One region of the Peribacillus sp. TH27 genome, then DNA from elsewhere that is predicted to be linked to it. Evidence: riboswitches for the same ligand, from Rfam matches in the RefSeq annotation. Region 1 holds a riboswitch; the other holds the start of a gene.
The links. A riboswitch is a leader RNA that binds a small molecule or an ion and turns the genes downstream of it on or off. The one in region 1 is predicted to bind thiamine pyrophosphate.

Region 1 (7,486 bases):
CTTTCGTTATCTCTTATCTATCAAAATACTGTTTCATTATCTCTTTGAATCGTGTGCTATCTATTTCTTCTTTTGTCACTTTCCCGTCGTCCCACTGCGTAAAGGATGTATCGGTTAAAGTGATGTTCCCGCTATTTGTAAGTCGAGTGATTAAAGGATGTTTGTTAAAAGGTGATTTTGGGTTTTCCCTGATGATAGTTTGAATCTCATTCAGTTCCACAACATTTTCTACGGTCTTTGAAGAATCGAAAGCATACCCAATTTTCCAATCGGGATCTTTATGTTTCAGCTTTAATTCAAAAATATAATCTCCATGTTCGTTACATTCCTTTTTAATTCGAAATTCACCATTTTGAGAAATAACGGTTTCTCCGTTAAACGGTACTGGTTTTAAAGGTAAATTCCCTCCAAATCCCGTATCGACTAAATAAGTTTGACCTTCATGATTTAATAGAATGGCGACATGGGTTCTACCTATGGTCATCCACCCTTGATTGTAAATTACGCCGCGAACTAAGAAAACGTCAAAGTCATTTTCCACTAGGAAAAAATAAAGCGCCGTATTCAATTCATAACAAAGTCCCCCCTCGTTTCTCACAAGAACTTTGTTCATGATATTTTCTTTGTTGATGTCACTAAGATGAGATGCCATGATGGATAAGTTTTCAAAGGGAATTGTTTTCGCTGTCTTTTCAAGAATTTCATCTAATTTTTCAAAAGTCACTTTTTCATGTTCCAGCAGCCCTATTCTTTTTCGGAATAATGCGTTCAGTTCATTCATTACGATTTCCCCCCTTAAGTTAGACACTGCAAAAAGGTATCTTAACTCTTTACATATTTCATTATACTTTGTCCATATTTTAGTCTTCAACTATTCTGGAGTGCCTTGCGGTCTATGGATGCTCTATACAAATGAGCTGTATGTGGCGATGCAACAGAATATCCTTATGTATATGTATTAGTGCATCTACACGTGATCTAACAGGCTATTCATTCACAATAACTCCATCGTTTTTGATTAATCATTTCTTGTTTAGTTCATACTAATTTTTGATGAAAGATTATTATGGATGGAGTTGAATGGGATATGGAATTTGAAGCAAAAAACACTACAGAAATTACTCTTCACGATTATAAAGCTGGTATTGGTATTTTTACGGATAAAATGCCTGAGCTCGCTGAGAAATTCAATTCCTTTACGGAAGAATGCTTTAAAGAAGGTCTATTATCTAAGAAAGAGAAACAGCTTATCGCTTTAGGCATAAGCTTATATTCTCAAGATGAATACTGTATTATCTACCATACTAAAGGATGCCTTGATCAAGGGTGTTCAGAACAAGAAATCCTGGAAGCAATCGGAGTGACGGCAGCATTTGGTGGAGGAGCAACTATGAGCCAGGCTGTAACTCTTGTCCAAAATTGTGTTCAGGAAATAAATCAGATGAAACAATAATAAGGAAACAACACTGGTTAATATTATTGAAGGGATAGGACTTACGGTGCTTAGTCCTATCCCTTAATAAATTGCTATAGTTATCTAACTGGTCGGAATAAATTTGCTAGTTTTTTTAGATTTTGTTTGTTTTTTAATTAATGGCTTACGTTGTTATTTCCTTGTGCGGGTGAATATGAATTCAACATTTGTTGCATATCCTGCTGTGCAAGCTGTGGAACTTGGTAGTAATGATGTTTGTTTTGATATATCGAAATCTCATATGCCATTTCAATGCAGTTCGGAACAGAAGCTGCAAATACGCGACGCACAACTGGGTTTGTAATTTCAAGTGCAGACATTGCTTTTAAAGAAGCAGCAGACTTCACTGCCCCAAGCATCAAGCCTGAAATGCATTCATCCGTAATTTCCGATACGGATTGCAAAGGTTTCTTTGGCTGAGTTGGTGTCAATCCATATATAAAATCGTTACCTTGATTCATGTTGTAACTCTGTGTTCGTTTGGATGGGTCCTGGCCAGATTGAAAGCACTCTAATGAAAGGTTATATTCATCTTGGATGAACTGATATTGACGATCCAGAATGTCCAGTAATTCCTGATCCTGTACATGCTGACGCAAAAGCATATAAGTGTTTAAAGTACCAATCGTTCCCGACAACACTTCATGTACATCGAATACTTCGTGACCACCGTGATTCATTTGTGGGGGTATAGCACCTGTTTGCATATTCTCGTGTGTTTGACCTTGTTGATTTTGCATCATGTAAATTCCCTCCTTGTTTTATGATGTGGACAAGCTTAGTATGTTAAAACAAAACAAGAATATCCGTGCAAAACCCTTCCATGAAAACCTAATAAAGCCACGTTCCTTTATACACTGGTTTTTATGACTAACATGATCCGAAGAAATGAGGGACATATAGGATAAAGAAAAATACCTGGGGTAACTTATACTTATAAAAGAGAAAGGTAATGCCGAGGGTATCTATGGAACTTTCTCAAAGTCTGATTCGGTGCTTATGAAAAATAAGGAAAAAGGATGGTTAGTCCTTTTTCTCCTTAATACTTATAAAACTGAATAATCCCAAGGAGCATTAAAGTCTTATTGATTTGCAATTTTTCTACTTACTAGAATACCAAGAATCCAAAGTTATTTAATCGAGAAATCCCTACCATTGCAGACTCTCAATTAAGTGGCACTTTGTGCATTCTTGTAAATAATCATTTTTTACAAATTCATGATTACAATTTTCCCGAAAAATACTCAGCTCTTTTTTAAGCTGATCCAGCTGATTTTCCAACTGTTTTATTTCAACTTTAATCTGGATTACTCGATTCATCGAATTCTCCTTTTCGTCCATATTATTGATAGATTTTTCCGTCTGTGTTTCTAAATTCATTCGCTTTTTCTTTCAAGCCTTCATCAATTACAGACTCAAAACCAAGCCCTTTTTCTTTAGCTAAATCACGAATATCTTGTGAGATTCTCATGCTGCAGAATTTAGGACCGCACATTGAACAAAAGTGAGCTGTTTTGGCACCCTCAGCAGGCAGAGTTTCATCGTGATATTCAACGGCTCTTTCAGGATCGAGCGATAGATTAAACTGATCTCTCCAACGAAATTCGAATCTTGCTTTTGAAAGGGCATCATCTCGTTTTTGAGCATTTGGATGGCCTTTTGCTAGGTCAGCGGCATGGGCTGCAATTTTATACGTAATAACCCCTATTCGAACATCCTCTTTATTTGGAAGACCAAGGTGCTCTTTCGGTGTCACATAACAAAGCATCGCAGTTCCAAACCAGCCAATCATGGCAGCCCCAATCGCAGAAGTAATATGATCGTAGCCAGGAGCTATATCAGTTGTTAGGGGTCCCAATGTATAGAATGGGGCTTCTTGACAAACTTCCAGTTGCTTATCCATATTTTCTTTAATTAAATGCATTGGAACGTGACCGGGCCCCTCAACCATAACTTGTACATCATGTTTCCAAGCAATCTTTGTTAGTTCACCCAATGTTTCCAATTCCGCAAATTGCGCCTCGTCGTTTGCATCTGCAATAGATCCAGGACGAAGTCCATCTCCTAATGAGAAAGATACATCATATGCTTTCATGATTTCACAGATTTCTTCAAAATGAGTATAGAGGAAGCTTTCTTCATGATGAGCCAGACACCATTGAGCCATAATAGAACCCCCACGGGAAACAATTCCCGTCATCCGCTTTGCTGTTAATGGGATATATCGCAGAAGCACACCAGCATGTATGGTAAAGTAATCAACACCTTGCTCAGCCTGCTCAATTAAAGTATCCCGAAAAACCTCCCATGTTAAATTTTCAGCGACTCCATCTACTTTTTCAAGCGCTTGATAAATCGGTACTGTTCCAACAGGTACAGGCGAATTTCTAATAATCCATTCACGGGTTGTGTGTATATTTTTTCCGGTAGAGAGATCCATGATGTTATCGGCTCCCCAGCGAGTGGCCCAAGTCATTTTTTCTACTTCATTTTCGATGGATGAACTAACCGCTGAATTCCCAATATTCGCATTTATTTTCACATGAAAATTACGTCCGATAATCATCGGCTCACTTTCAGGATGGTTAATATTAGCCGGTATAATGGCCCGCCCGCTAGCTACTTCATCTCGTACAAACTCAGCGGAAACACTTTCTCTAATCGAAATAAACTCCATTTCTGGGGTAATGATACCTTTACGAGCATAATGGAGTTGGGTTATGTTTCTCCCCTTCTTTGCACGCAAAGGATTTCTTATCAATCCCGGAAAAACTTCTGCTTTGGAATGAGACTCAACTTTTTTATACCCATTATCTTCTGGTTTTATTTTACGCCCCACATACTCTTCAACGTCTTCCCGTTCAAGAACCCAGTTGCGTCTAATAGGGTCAAGACCTTTACGAATATCAATAGAATACTCAGAATCCGTATAGAAACCGCTAGTATCATATACGCGTAGAGGTAAATTTTCCTCTTCACCAAATGCTCCTGTTGTGGGACTTAGTTTAATTTCACGCATAGGAACTTTTATATCAGGTCTAGACCCCTCTACATAAACTTTTTTACTTCCTGCAAAATTGGACATAATTGAAACGTTCATGTCATTTACTGAATTACTCATGATTTCATTTCTCCTTTTTAAGTTAGATTAAAAAGGACAAAATCCAATCCATTTTCGCACGAAAAAGCCAGGTCTCATATTTAAGACCCGGCTAAAGTTAGTATGACTACAGAAATGACCAAATTACATGTCATTGAATAGTAGATTCTAACTTCCCCACGCTGGTATGAACCAGATCAGGTCCTGAGGGTTAAGAAGCTTTAACGCGCTTCTCTCTCAGCCCAACTTTTATTGGACACCCCTAGTCTGAATAATATTAATTATTACATGGTAACTATATACCATCCATTTTGGTTTGTAAATAAATTCAAAGTCCTATTATTTTAATGCCATGTTTTGAATTAAATAAAATCCCCTCCAAGTTAAGTTTTTTTGAACTTACTACTTGAAGGGGATATATCCGTTATTTATTTAGACTCTCAAGGATAGGAAAAAGCTCCTCTAAATGCGTAATTTCATAATTAGGGATGACTTCATTCCGTTCCTTATCATGACGGTTTATCCAAACCGATTTAATGCCTGCACGTGATGCACCAAGGATATCCGTCATTAAATTGTCGCCGACCATTAATACTTCATGCTTATCAAGCTCCATGATTTCTAATGCATGCTCGAAAATAGAAGCATCCGGTTTCCCACGTCCAAACGCGCCGGAAATAACGATTTGATCGAAATAAGGAACTAACTCAGGCGTGATTTCAAGCTTCGTATTTTGAAGCTCAGGCGAACCATTCGTCAGCAATAACAATTTGTACTTCCCTTTTAACTCATCTAACACCTGGAATGTTTCTTCATAAATAAATGGTTTTTTCCGTCTCTCAGCAGGGAAACGTTCTGCTAGCTCAAGACCAAATGCCGGGTCATCTATCCCTAATGCCTTCAAGCCTCTTGTCCATGCCTCTTTCCGATAAGCTGGTACAATCTCGGCCATCTTACGGAATTCATCATGATCATCTTGAAAATTACCCCAAAGTCCTTCAAACGGGTTGATACCGATCATTTGCGTAAATTCATATGTATCATAAGAAGAATAAAGCTCACGTGCTTCTTTCCGTACCGCTTCCTCAAACTCGTCAACATTCAAATCATATTTCGCCTTTGCCAATTCGCATGTCGCTATAAAAGCCTCTTTCACACTCTTCTGATCCCAAAGTAACGTATCATCTAAATCAAAAAAAACTGCCTTTACCAAAATGCTCACCCTCTTTTCCCTACCATTGAATTCGAAAAAATTACACTATTACAATAATAAACCACAACCATTAGAAAAAGAATAACTATCGGTAAAATGCCTTCATCTTTCTTTGAAATATCAAAAGGCTTACCCTATTTGCTCATGAAAACTTAAAAAAGTTCACATGCGAGTTTTTCCTTATTTTCTTTCGAACACATACAACTTTCCATTACTAGCAATCTTAAACTTTGGACCTGCGAATCCCCGTCGGATCAGCTCTTTCCTCATATATACCATGAGAGCAGCATGACTCACAATCAAAACATCCTGCTCTCCTTTTGCGAGAAGCTCGTCCAATACTTTATTGATCCGTTTCTCAGCAATCTTAATCTCCGCTCTCGTCTGCTTGTTAACTACCGAGCAACAGCGAATCCAAATGGCCCAAAGTATGAATGGCAGCTTCACCTTCCCGTTAAGAGGTGGAGATGGTATTTCCCGAAGTTCCTCCATCTGATTAACCTCACCAGGATAGATATGCTCAGCCGTCTTCACTGCTCTCGACATATCGCTGCAATAACATCTCTTCCATTCCACATCGTCCAATAAAGTTGTCCCATAAATAATATCTGCTGCATCATAATCCTTAAACCATTGATTCATATCATCCGCCGTCACATATTTTCCAGTTGGGAATTCATGTGCCACCTTAAAGTGTCGTACTAAACCAATTTTCATTTTTTTCTCCTCTTTAACTTTTGAAATAAAAAATTCACTTTCTAATTGATCCACCTACTTATATAATAGATAATGTAAAAATTATACAAAGGTGGTAATTGAATGCTATTCAAGAATTTCACTAAGATTGTCCTTGCTGTCGCATTAACTTTTACATGCATCTCTTTTTTACTGATAAAAATCGACTCAGTCTCAGCAGCCACTACAGAAAATGCCACGGTAAATACGAAGGGTTCCCCTTTAACTGTTAGAAGTGGCCCCAGCACCAGCTATAAAAAAGTAGGATCGTTGGAGAAAGGGAAAGCCGTAACCGTTTATTCGAAAACAAAATCCGGCTGGTCGGAAATTCGGTACAATGGAAAAAAAGCCTATGTATCTACAAAATATTTAAAATTCAGCAATGTGAAGATAACCAAGAAAAAATATAAAAATATCAGTGACTTGTCGTATCCGCAAGTATCAGGACTTAAAAGTAAAGCAGCTCAGGATAAAATTAATCAGGTGTTAACTAAGCATGCCAAGGACGCCTATTCCTCTTATCTGCAAGCCAAAAAGGATAGGGAAAAAGATAAAAATGAGGAATGGTGCAAAGAATCCCCATACTCTTGTCAGTATAGTTACAGTATTTCGTATAAAGTGAAATTCAACCAAGATGGAAAGCTAAGCATTCTTATTGACGATTACTACTATAGCGGTGGAGCTCATGGAATGGGATACACAACATCCTATAATTTCAAAGAATCTTCCGGTAAACAGGTGAAAATCAGTGAAATCCTCACATCCAAAGTGAAATATACGAAGGTGCAGAAATATGCTTATGACTACATGAGGAAAAGAGATAGTTTTTATGTGAAAAAACAGAGCGATGTTCCCGTCAATAAGGATTCACAGTTCTATTATACAAACGGGGGGATCTATCTCGTATTCCAAGAATATGAAGTGGCTCCTTATGCCGCTGGCCATCCTGCCGTAAAAATCCCAA
Region 2 (7,486 bases), 700 kb from region 1:
CTAACGATGAAAGCTGGTCAAATAACAGCTCTCGTCGGCTCTTCTGGTGCAGGGAAATCGACAATTACAAACCTTTTAATCCGATTTTATGATCCACAACAAGGAACAATCAAAATGGACGGTCTTGATATCCGTGATGTGTCGTTGAAATCTATACGTAGCCAAATGGGGATTGTTTCTCAGGATATCATTTTATTCAATGGTTCAATCCGCGATAACATCGTTTATGGAAAACTTGATGCAACAGACGATGAAATCACTGAATCCGCTAAAGCAGCCAATGCTCATGACTTTATCAGGGCCTTTCCAAATGGTTACGATTCTCAAATTGGAGAGCGAGGCGTCAAACTTTCAGGAGGACAAAAGCAGCGAATCGCCATTGCTAGGGCACTTTTGAAGAATCCACAAATCATCATTCTCGATGAAGCGACAGCAGCATTAGATACGGAATCCGAGCATTTAATCCAGGAAGCATTGTCACGTTTATTAGTAAATCGGACTTCAATTGTCATTGCGCATAGATTATCAACCGTTCAAAATGCTGACCAAATAATCGTTCTTGAAAAAGGCAGTGTCCATGAAAAAGGAACGCATGAACAGTTATTGACAAGTAACGGCAGATATAGGCAGCTTCATGACTTGCAATTCCCTCAATTGAAGGCGGCTATTACATAACAACTGCACAACCGCCTTCAATGAAACAGGGTCCGATTTATATATAATAAGCCATGTGCACAGAAGTATTACTTCTGTGCACTTTTATTGAATTTATTTGAAATCATAGCTCTCTAAAATCCGATTGGTAATGAGCTGATACCCTTTTTCATTTGGATGAATTTTATCACTGAAATACTCTTTTTTCTTTTTATTTTCAAATAAATCATTAGTAGGGATAAATATCATTCTTTTATCCTCTTCTACTACCTCGTTTACTGATTTGTTATAATCATGAACGTGCTTTTCAAGTCGTTGATCATCTTTTTTTGGATTATACAGCCCAACTACAAGTATATCCGCTTTTTTGTTTTTCTTTAATAGTGTAGAAAGAATCTTATTTAGATGGTCGATATACTCTCGTTTACCATCATTTATTTTTTGATCACTTATTTTTTTCAAGTTACCTCCATTACTGTTAATCAAGTCGTTTGTTCCAATATAAACAATAAACGTGTCGGCTTTGTCCAATTTCGTGTTAATTTGATTATCTTCAAGCTGATCAATGACACCATCTGTTTCCTGGCCTTTAATACCGTAATTCCAAAAACGGACCTTTTTTTCAGAATCAGGGTTATTCAATTCATCCTCCAGACCTTCTACATAACCTTCCCCATCCTTATCACCTTTTCCATAGGTTAACGAATCTCCAAAAGCCATCACATCTTCCGACTCTGAAGCCTGAAACTTATATGCAGACAAAACAAATAACTAGTACAATTACAAATAAACCTACTATTTTTTTCATTTGTTTCTCCTTATGTAATGTATTTACTATGAAGTATTTTATCTTGTAATTACCCCAAAAATGAACATACTTAACATGCAAAAAAATGAATTGTCAGATAAACTGTAAAAAGTGTATGATACAATAAAAGCATTCAATGGAACGGATTTTCGTCAACCTCCTTTTATTCATAAATAGGGTGGGAATCCCATGTTTCTGGAGATTGTATACATAATAAGGATAGGAGTTAAAATGATGGATCAGTATATAGATTTTAGGGATGCAGAACTAACAGATTTACCAAGAGTAGTCGAAATATATAATTCGACTATTGCTTCAAGGATGGTCACTGCAGATACAGAACCTGTTTCAGTGCAATCGAGGCTTAAATGGTTTGAGGAACATCATTCAGAAAAACGACCGCTTTATATTATTACATTCGAAGGAAAAACTGCTGGATGGATGAGTTTTCAATCTTTCTATGGTAGGCCAGCCTATGATTCCACTGCCGAGATCAGCATATATATTGATGATTATTTCCGGGGAAAAGGAATTGGACAAATTTCGATTCAAAAGGCAATTGAAGTGAGTCCAAAATTAGGAGTTAAGACACTACTTGGTTTCATATTTGCTCACAATACACCGAGCATAAGACTGTTTTCTAAATTTGGTTTTGAAGAATGGGCGCATTTACCTCAAGTTGCCGAGCTAGATGGTATTGAACGGGATTTAGTAATCCTTGGTAAGCGTGTTAATATTTGAATTTCATTATTTAAAAGCTATTGCCTTCATTCAGCAGTAGCCTTTTTTAGTTTCAATGAAGAAATCTATTTTAAAGTCACTGACGAAATTTAAAAATCACTATAAACTTTCTTAAGCAAAAAATATTGTGATTTTCATTTATTTGTTATAGCATTTAACAGCGAATCCAATTCTTGACTTGCTTGAACAGTTAGAAGGCTTGTAAAACCATAATCAGTCTGCCAATTTAATCATTTCCCGTCTCTTTTCTTCTATTCTTTCTACGGTTATCTGTGGGGGCATCTATAGTCACTTCCTATTTATTCAATTTTCTTACATCTTTTATGATAAAGAAATAAGTAGTTAAAATCAACCATATATGGAAATTAAAATGTGTTATTCCACAAGGTAAATGTGACAAAAAGCCTATTCTATTCCCTGTTTGTGTATTTTTTGTGACATTTTATATTCTTGACAAATATAAAAAAGCATTCACTCATGTACACTGCGAATGCTTTAATAATATTCATCAGATTAAATAATATTTTAAGATAGTAAAGTATTTTAAGAACTCTTACTATGTCATCCACTCTGAAGGAGACTCGATATTAGGTCTATTTATAACAATCTTATATTCATCTTCAAGCACTTTTAAAGGAACATCATAAAGATGTCTTTCATCAGAGGTTTTATAAACTCCATTCGCTAATAACTCTTCAATCAGCAATGCCTTCCTCTGTTCAATTCTCTTAAATAATTCTGCCATGTAAATGGCTCCTTTCCTTGTCTTCATCAGCCCGCCTTCATATGAGCTAAATTGTAGTAACAGGTATCATTTTCACCAAATTATATCTTTTCTATTATGTCACTAAACGTTATTTCACAAAAATAAAAGCCTCTTCTAATTCAAGAAGAGGCTTACAGTAGTCCGTTCGGCTCTTCTTATCTTCCAAGCGTATGCTTGTTGGATGTAGCACAGTTCCCAAAATGGGTCTGCTGCCGAGGTTTCTTTGGGCCAAGTCCCTCCACCTCTCTGGATAAGAATTCAATATATAAATGATGTAGACATGATTTTATCCCAATATTCTTCAAAAGTCAATCACATGGTTCTCCCTTTTTTTGATAGGTATTCTCTATAGACCCCATTCAAATTGGGTTGCAATTTCCTGGCTTTCTGATATGATGTCAGTAATTACATACATTCACACCACTAGGGGAGTCTTTTTAAGACTGAGATGGAATTTGTTCCGGACCCTTTGAACCTGAACCGGATCATACCGGCGGAGGGAAGTGGATGATATCGTCTTTAAACACATGACTTTATCCATCTGCCCCGCTCCGTATTTCAGGAGCGGTTTTTTTTTTCAGATGGAAAAGGTGAATAATTAGACTGCTAGGGGAGCACTTTTGCTGAGAATCAAACCCTTTGCACCTGATCTGGTCATACCAGCGGAGGGAAGCAGGCTGTAAGAAGGAATTTGCTTCTTCCTCGGTAACAGCCGCTTTCTTTCAGAGAGCGGTTTTTTTGTTGATCAGATAGTGTATGCACACTTTACAATTTTAGTAAATTTTAAATTTCAAGGAGGATGTACCATGGAGAATACAAAATTAGAAACCTTCAGTGATAGACTTCATGAACGGGCAAAAGGAATCTGGAAAAGGAACCATACACATCCCTTTGTTCAGGCGATTGGAGATGGGACGCTTTCAGAAAAGAAATTTGCCTATTACCTAAAGCAGGACTATATCTATCTTATGGATTATTCCAAACTCTTTGCGTTAGGAGTCATCAAAGCTCATAATCTCGAAACCATGGCTAAGTTTGCAAGTATTTTGAATGAAACCCTTCAAGTAGAAATGGATATCCATCGACATTATGCTTTGGAGTTCGGAATCAGCTCAATCGAATTGGAAAATACAGAACCTACTCCAACCACTCTAGCTTATACGGGTTACATGCTAAATGCAGCCCAAAATGGGACTTTGGCCGACCTGATAGCCTGCCTCCTTCCATGCGCCTGGGATTATTATGAGATCGGTTTGCTATTAAAAGAACAAAATGGTGAAGCATTAGAAAACAATCGCTATGCTGATTGGATTAAATCATATTCGTCTCCTGAATTCGGTGAAGCACACAAATGGCTGATTGCTTTGTTGGAAGAGTTAACAGAAGGCATGCCTGAAAAGGAACTTCTTAGATTAGAGAAGCATTTTTTGGTGACTTCCCGTTATGAATATTTATTCTGGGATATGGTTCAAAATGAGCAGGATTGGCCACTGTAGGATGTTGGCATGATGATGAATCCAATCAAGAAAATGACGTTGACTGCCATGATCACGGCCATTACTACCATAACTAGTTCATTCATTTTCATCCCGGCCGGATTTGCAAAAATCTTTCCGATTCAGCATCTGGCAAATGTCATGACAGCCGTTTTATTGGGACCGGCTTATGCGGTAACACAAGCTTTTTTAGTTTCCATCATTAGAAACATGTCTGGTACAGGTTCAATTTTCGCCTTTCCTGGCAGCATGATCGGTGCACTATTGGCTGCCGTCCTTTATCGAAAAACACAAAGCTTGAAATTCGCTTGTTTAGGGGAAGTGATAGGGACCGGCATTCTTGGATCCCTAGCTTGTTATCCCCTTGCTGTCCTCCTATTGGGAGAAAAAGCAGCTATTTTTGGTTTTTTACCAGCTTTTATGCTTAGTTCATTCGCAGGTGCCATTTTAGCTTTCATTTTACTGAAAATACTTTTAAAAAATAATTATATGAAGGGGTTTTTTTATGAAAACAGCGTTAACCATCGCAGGCTCTGACTCAGGGGGCGGTGCTGGAATACAAGCTGATTTAAAAACATTTTCTGCACATGGGGTTTTTGGAATGTCTGTCATTACAGCTGTAACGGCACAAAATACAATGGAGGTACGTTCAGTACAAGCTATAGATACAGGTATCATAACGGATCAAATTGCAGCTATTTTTGAAGATATACACGTCGATGCAGTAAAAATAGGTATGCTTGGATCAAAAGAAATAGTTGAAACAGTCGCCGCGTCTCTAAATACCTTCTTACCCGCAATCGTTATCCTTGATCCTGTCATGATTTCCAAAAGCGGCCATCATTTGCTCGATGAAAAAGCTGTCTCTGCTTTAAAAACAGAATTACTGCCGCTTGCAACACTTGTAACACCGAATGTACCCGAAGCCGAAGTCCTTACTGGCTTGTCGATTCGAACGAAGCAAGATTTTTACGAGGCTTGTATATCAATTAAAGAACTTGGGGCAAAAGCGGTTTTACTTAAAGGAGGCCATTCAGCAGGGAATCCAAATGATCTTTTTTATGACGGAACTGACTTTTTCTGGATTAAAGGAGAACGCATTCATACAAAAAACACCCATGGGACAGGCTGTACTCTGTCATCCGCCATTACATCCAATCTGGCAAACGGACTACCTTTAAGACAATCCATTGAACAAGCCAAGACATATATTTCTGAAGCCATACGAAATAGCTTTTCACTCGGTAAGGGGCACGGACCCGTCCATCATTTTTATTCATTTTCAAAAGAAGAAAGGAGTGATTTAATATGAATGTTTCCGTTTCAGACTTATTCTTTCAGGTCAGAGAAAGTAAACCGCTCGTTCACCAAATCACTAACTTTGTTACGGTCAATGACTGTGCCAATGCCACTCTTGCCATCGGTGGTTCACCTGTTATGACATCTAGCCCAAGAGAAGTCGAGGAGATGGTCAAATTGGCTGATGCTCTGGTCCTGAACTTCGGTACGATTGATGATAAAGCCTTGGAAGCAATGGAGATTGCCGGTAAGACAGCGAATTCCCTTAATATCCCAGTTATTTTGGACCCAGTGGGAGTTGGTGCAACTTCCTATCGTACAGAACAAGTGGCAGAGCTCCTGAAGAAAGTTACCTTCCAAATCATCCGCGGAAATGCGAGTGAAATCCATCGGTTAATGGGTGGGGATATCGTTACACGTGGAGTGGATTCAGGTGAACTTGCGATTAGCAATGCAGAACTGGCAGCACGTGCGGCTAATAAATTGCATTGTGTCGTCGTAGTGAGTGGCGCCAAAGATGCTGTTAGCGATGGTAAAAATACGTCCATTATCGATAATGGTAATCCTCTATTAACGAGTGTTACAGGTACTGGCTGTATGGCTACTGCTCTTATCGGAACTTTTTCCGGAGTCACAGACAATTTCTATGCTGCGGCAGTTGCCGGGATCTCAACAATGAGCATTTCCGGGGAACTTGCTGCTGCAAAACTTCAAAAAGATGAAGGAACTGGAACGTTTCGTGTGCGATTAATCGATGCGATATCAAGAATAGATAAGGAAATTTGGATAAATGAGGTGAAATTATATGAAGAAGTCTCAAATTGATTTAAGCCTATATTTAGTGACAGAAGAGTCCATAGCAATAGAAGATTTGACCAAAATCATAGCAGAGGCGGTTTCTGGAGGAGTCTCGATCGTACAACTTAGAGAGAAAAACAATTCCTCCCTCTCCTTTTATAAAAAAGCTTCTGCATTAAAACAGTTACTACACGAACTTTCTATTCCGCTGATCATTAATGACCGGGTAGATATAGCACTTGCTGTTGGAGCAGACGGAGTTCATATCGGACAGGATGACCTTCCACTTTCAGTCATCAAACAATTAGTGCCTGACAATATGATTATCGGTGTATCAGTCTCAACTCTAGAAGAAGCTATCGAAGCCGAACAAAATGGAGCGGACTATATCGGTGTTGGTTCTATTTTCCCTTCGAAAACAAAGCAAGATGCAACCTTAATGGCAAACGGAGAACTTGAGAAAATTTGCCGCAGTATATCGATTCCTGCAGTAGCTATCGGAGGTATTACCGCCGAAAATATCTCATCTCTTTCAGAAAGTGGAGTATCTGGTACAGCGGTAGTTTCCGCAATCATGAATGCAAATAGTCCACAGCATGCCGCTGAATTCCTTTTAAGCATAATAAAAGACTTTAAGTAATAAAAAGAGAGGGACTAAATTTAGTCCCTCTCTTTTATGTTATGTCAAAATAGTATTCTTTGTCTCTTTTCCAAAAGCTACGACAACTGCCCCCACTAAAATAGCAATTGTAAATATAGTGAAAATTGTTGAAATTGGTGTACCTGCAGCAACTAAATAACCGACAAGCAATGGTCCCAAGACACCGCCAATTCGACCAATTCCAGCAGCTAAACCAGTACCTGTACCTCGAACTGCCGTTGGATACTGTTCTGGAGTATACGCATAGAGCGCACCCCATGCAC

Region 2: it holds a riboswitch for thiamine pyrophosphate, as region 1 does, so the genes downstream of both, tenA (thiaminase II) here and thiC (phosphomethylpyrimidine synthase ThiC) in region 1, are expected to answer to the same signal.

What each region holds. Positions count from the first base shown of each region.
Region 1 is NZ_JAEKEV010000002.1:2,288,662-2,296,147, forward strand. It holds gene JFU24_RS12475 (arylamine N-acetyltransferase family protein) at 14-781, opposite strand; gene JFU24_RS12480 (carboxymuconolactone decarboxylase family protein) at 1,088-1,453, shown strand; gene JFU24_RS12485 (spore coat protein) at 1,591-2,214, opposite strand; gene JFU24_RS12490 (hypothetical protein) at 2,624-2,794, opposite strand; gene thiC (phosphomethylpyrimidine synthase ThiC) at 2,817-4,598, opposite strand; TPP riboswitch at 4,732-4,848, opposite strand; gene JFU24_RS12500 (HAD family hydrolase) at 4,999-5,787, opposite strand; gene JFU24_RS12505 (histidine phosphatase family protein) at 5,968-6,504, opposite strand; gene JFU24_RS12510 (PdaC/SigV domain-containing protein) at 6,607-7,486, shown strand, end outside.
Region 2 is NZ_JAEKEV010000002.1:1,586,659-1,594,144, forward strand. It holds gene JFU24_RS09030 (ABC transporter ATP-binding protein) at 1-675, shown strand, start outside; gene JFU24_RS09035 (DUF459 domain-containing protein) at 769-1,374, opposite strand; gene JFU24_RS09040 (GNAT family N-acetyltransferase) at 1,697-2,203, shown strand; partial or broken gene JFU24_RS31285 (Spo0E family sporulation regulatory protein-aspartic acid phosphatase) at 2,338-2,412, opposite strand; gene JFU24_RS09050 (Fur-regulated basic protein FbpA) at 2,760-2,975, opposite strand; SAM riboswitch class I at 3,122-3,226, opposite strand; TPP riboswitch at 3,385-3,488, shown strand; TPP riboswitch at 3,568-3,657, shown strand; gene tenA (thiaminase II) at 3,776-4,465, shown strand; gene thiW (energy coupling factor transporter S component ThiW) at 4,481-5,002, shown strand; gene thiD (bifunctional hydroxymethylpyrimidine kinase/phosphomethylpyrimidine kinase) at 4,971-5,777, shown strand; gene thiM (hydroxyethylthiazole kinase) at 5,774-6,589, shown strand; gene thiE (thiamine phosphate synthase) at 6,570-7,202, shown strand; gene JFU24_RS09080 (MFS transporter) at 7,242-7,486, opposite strand, start outside.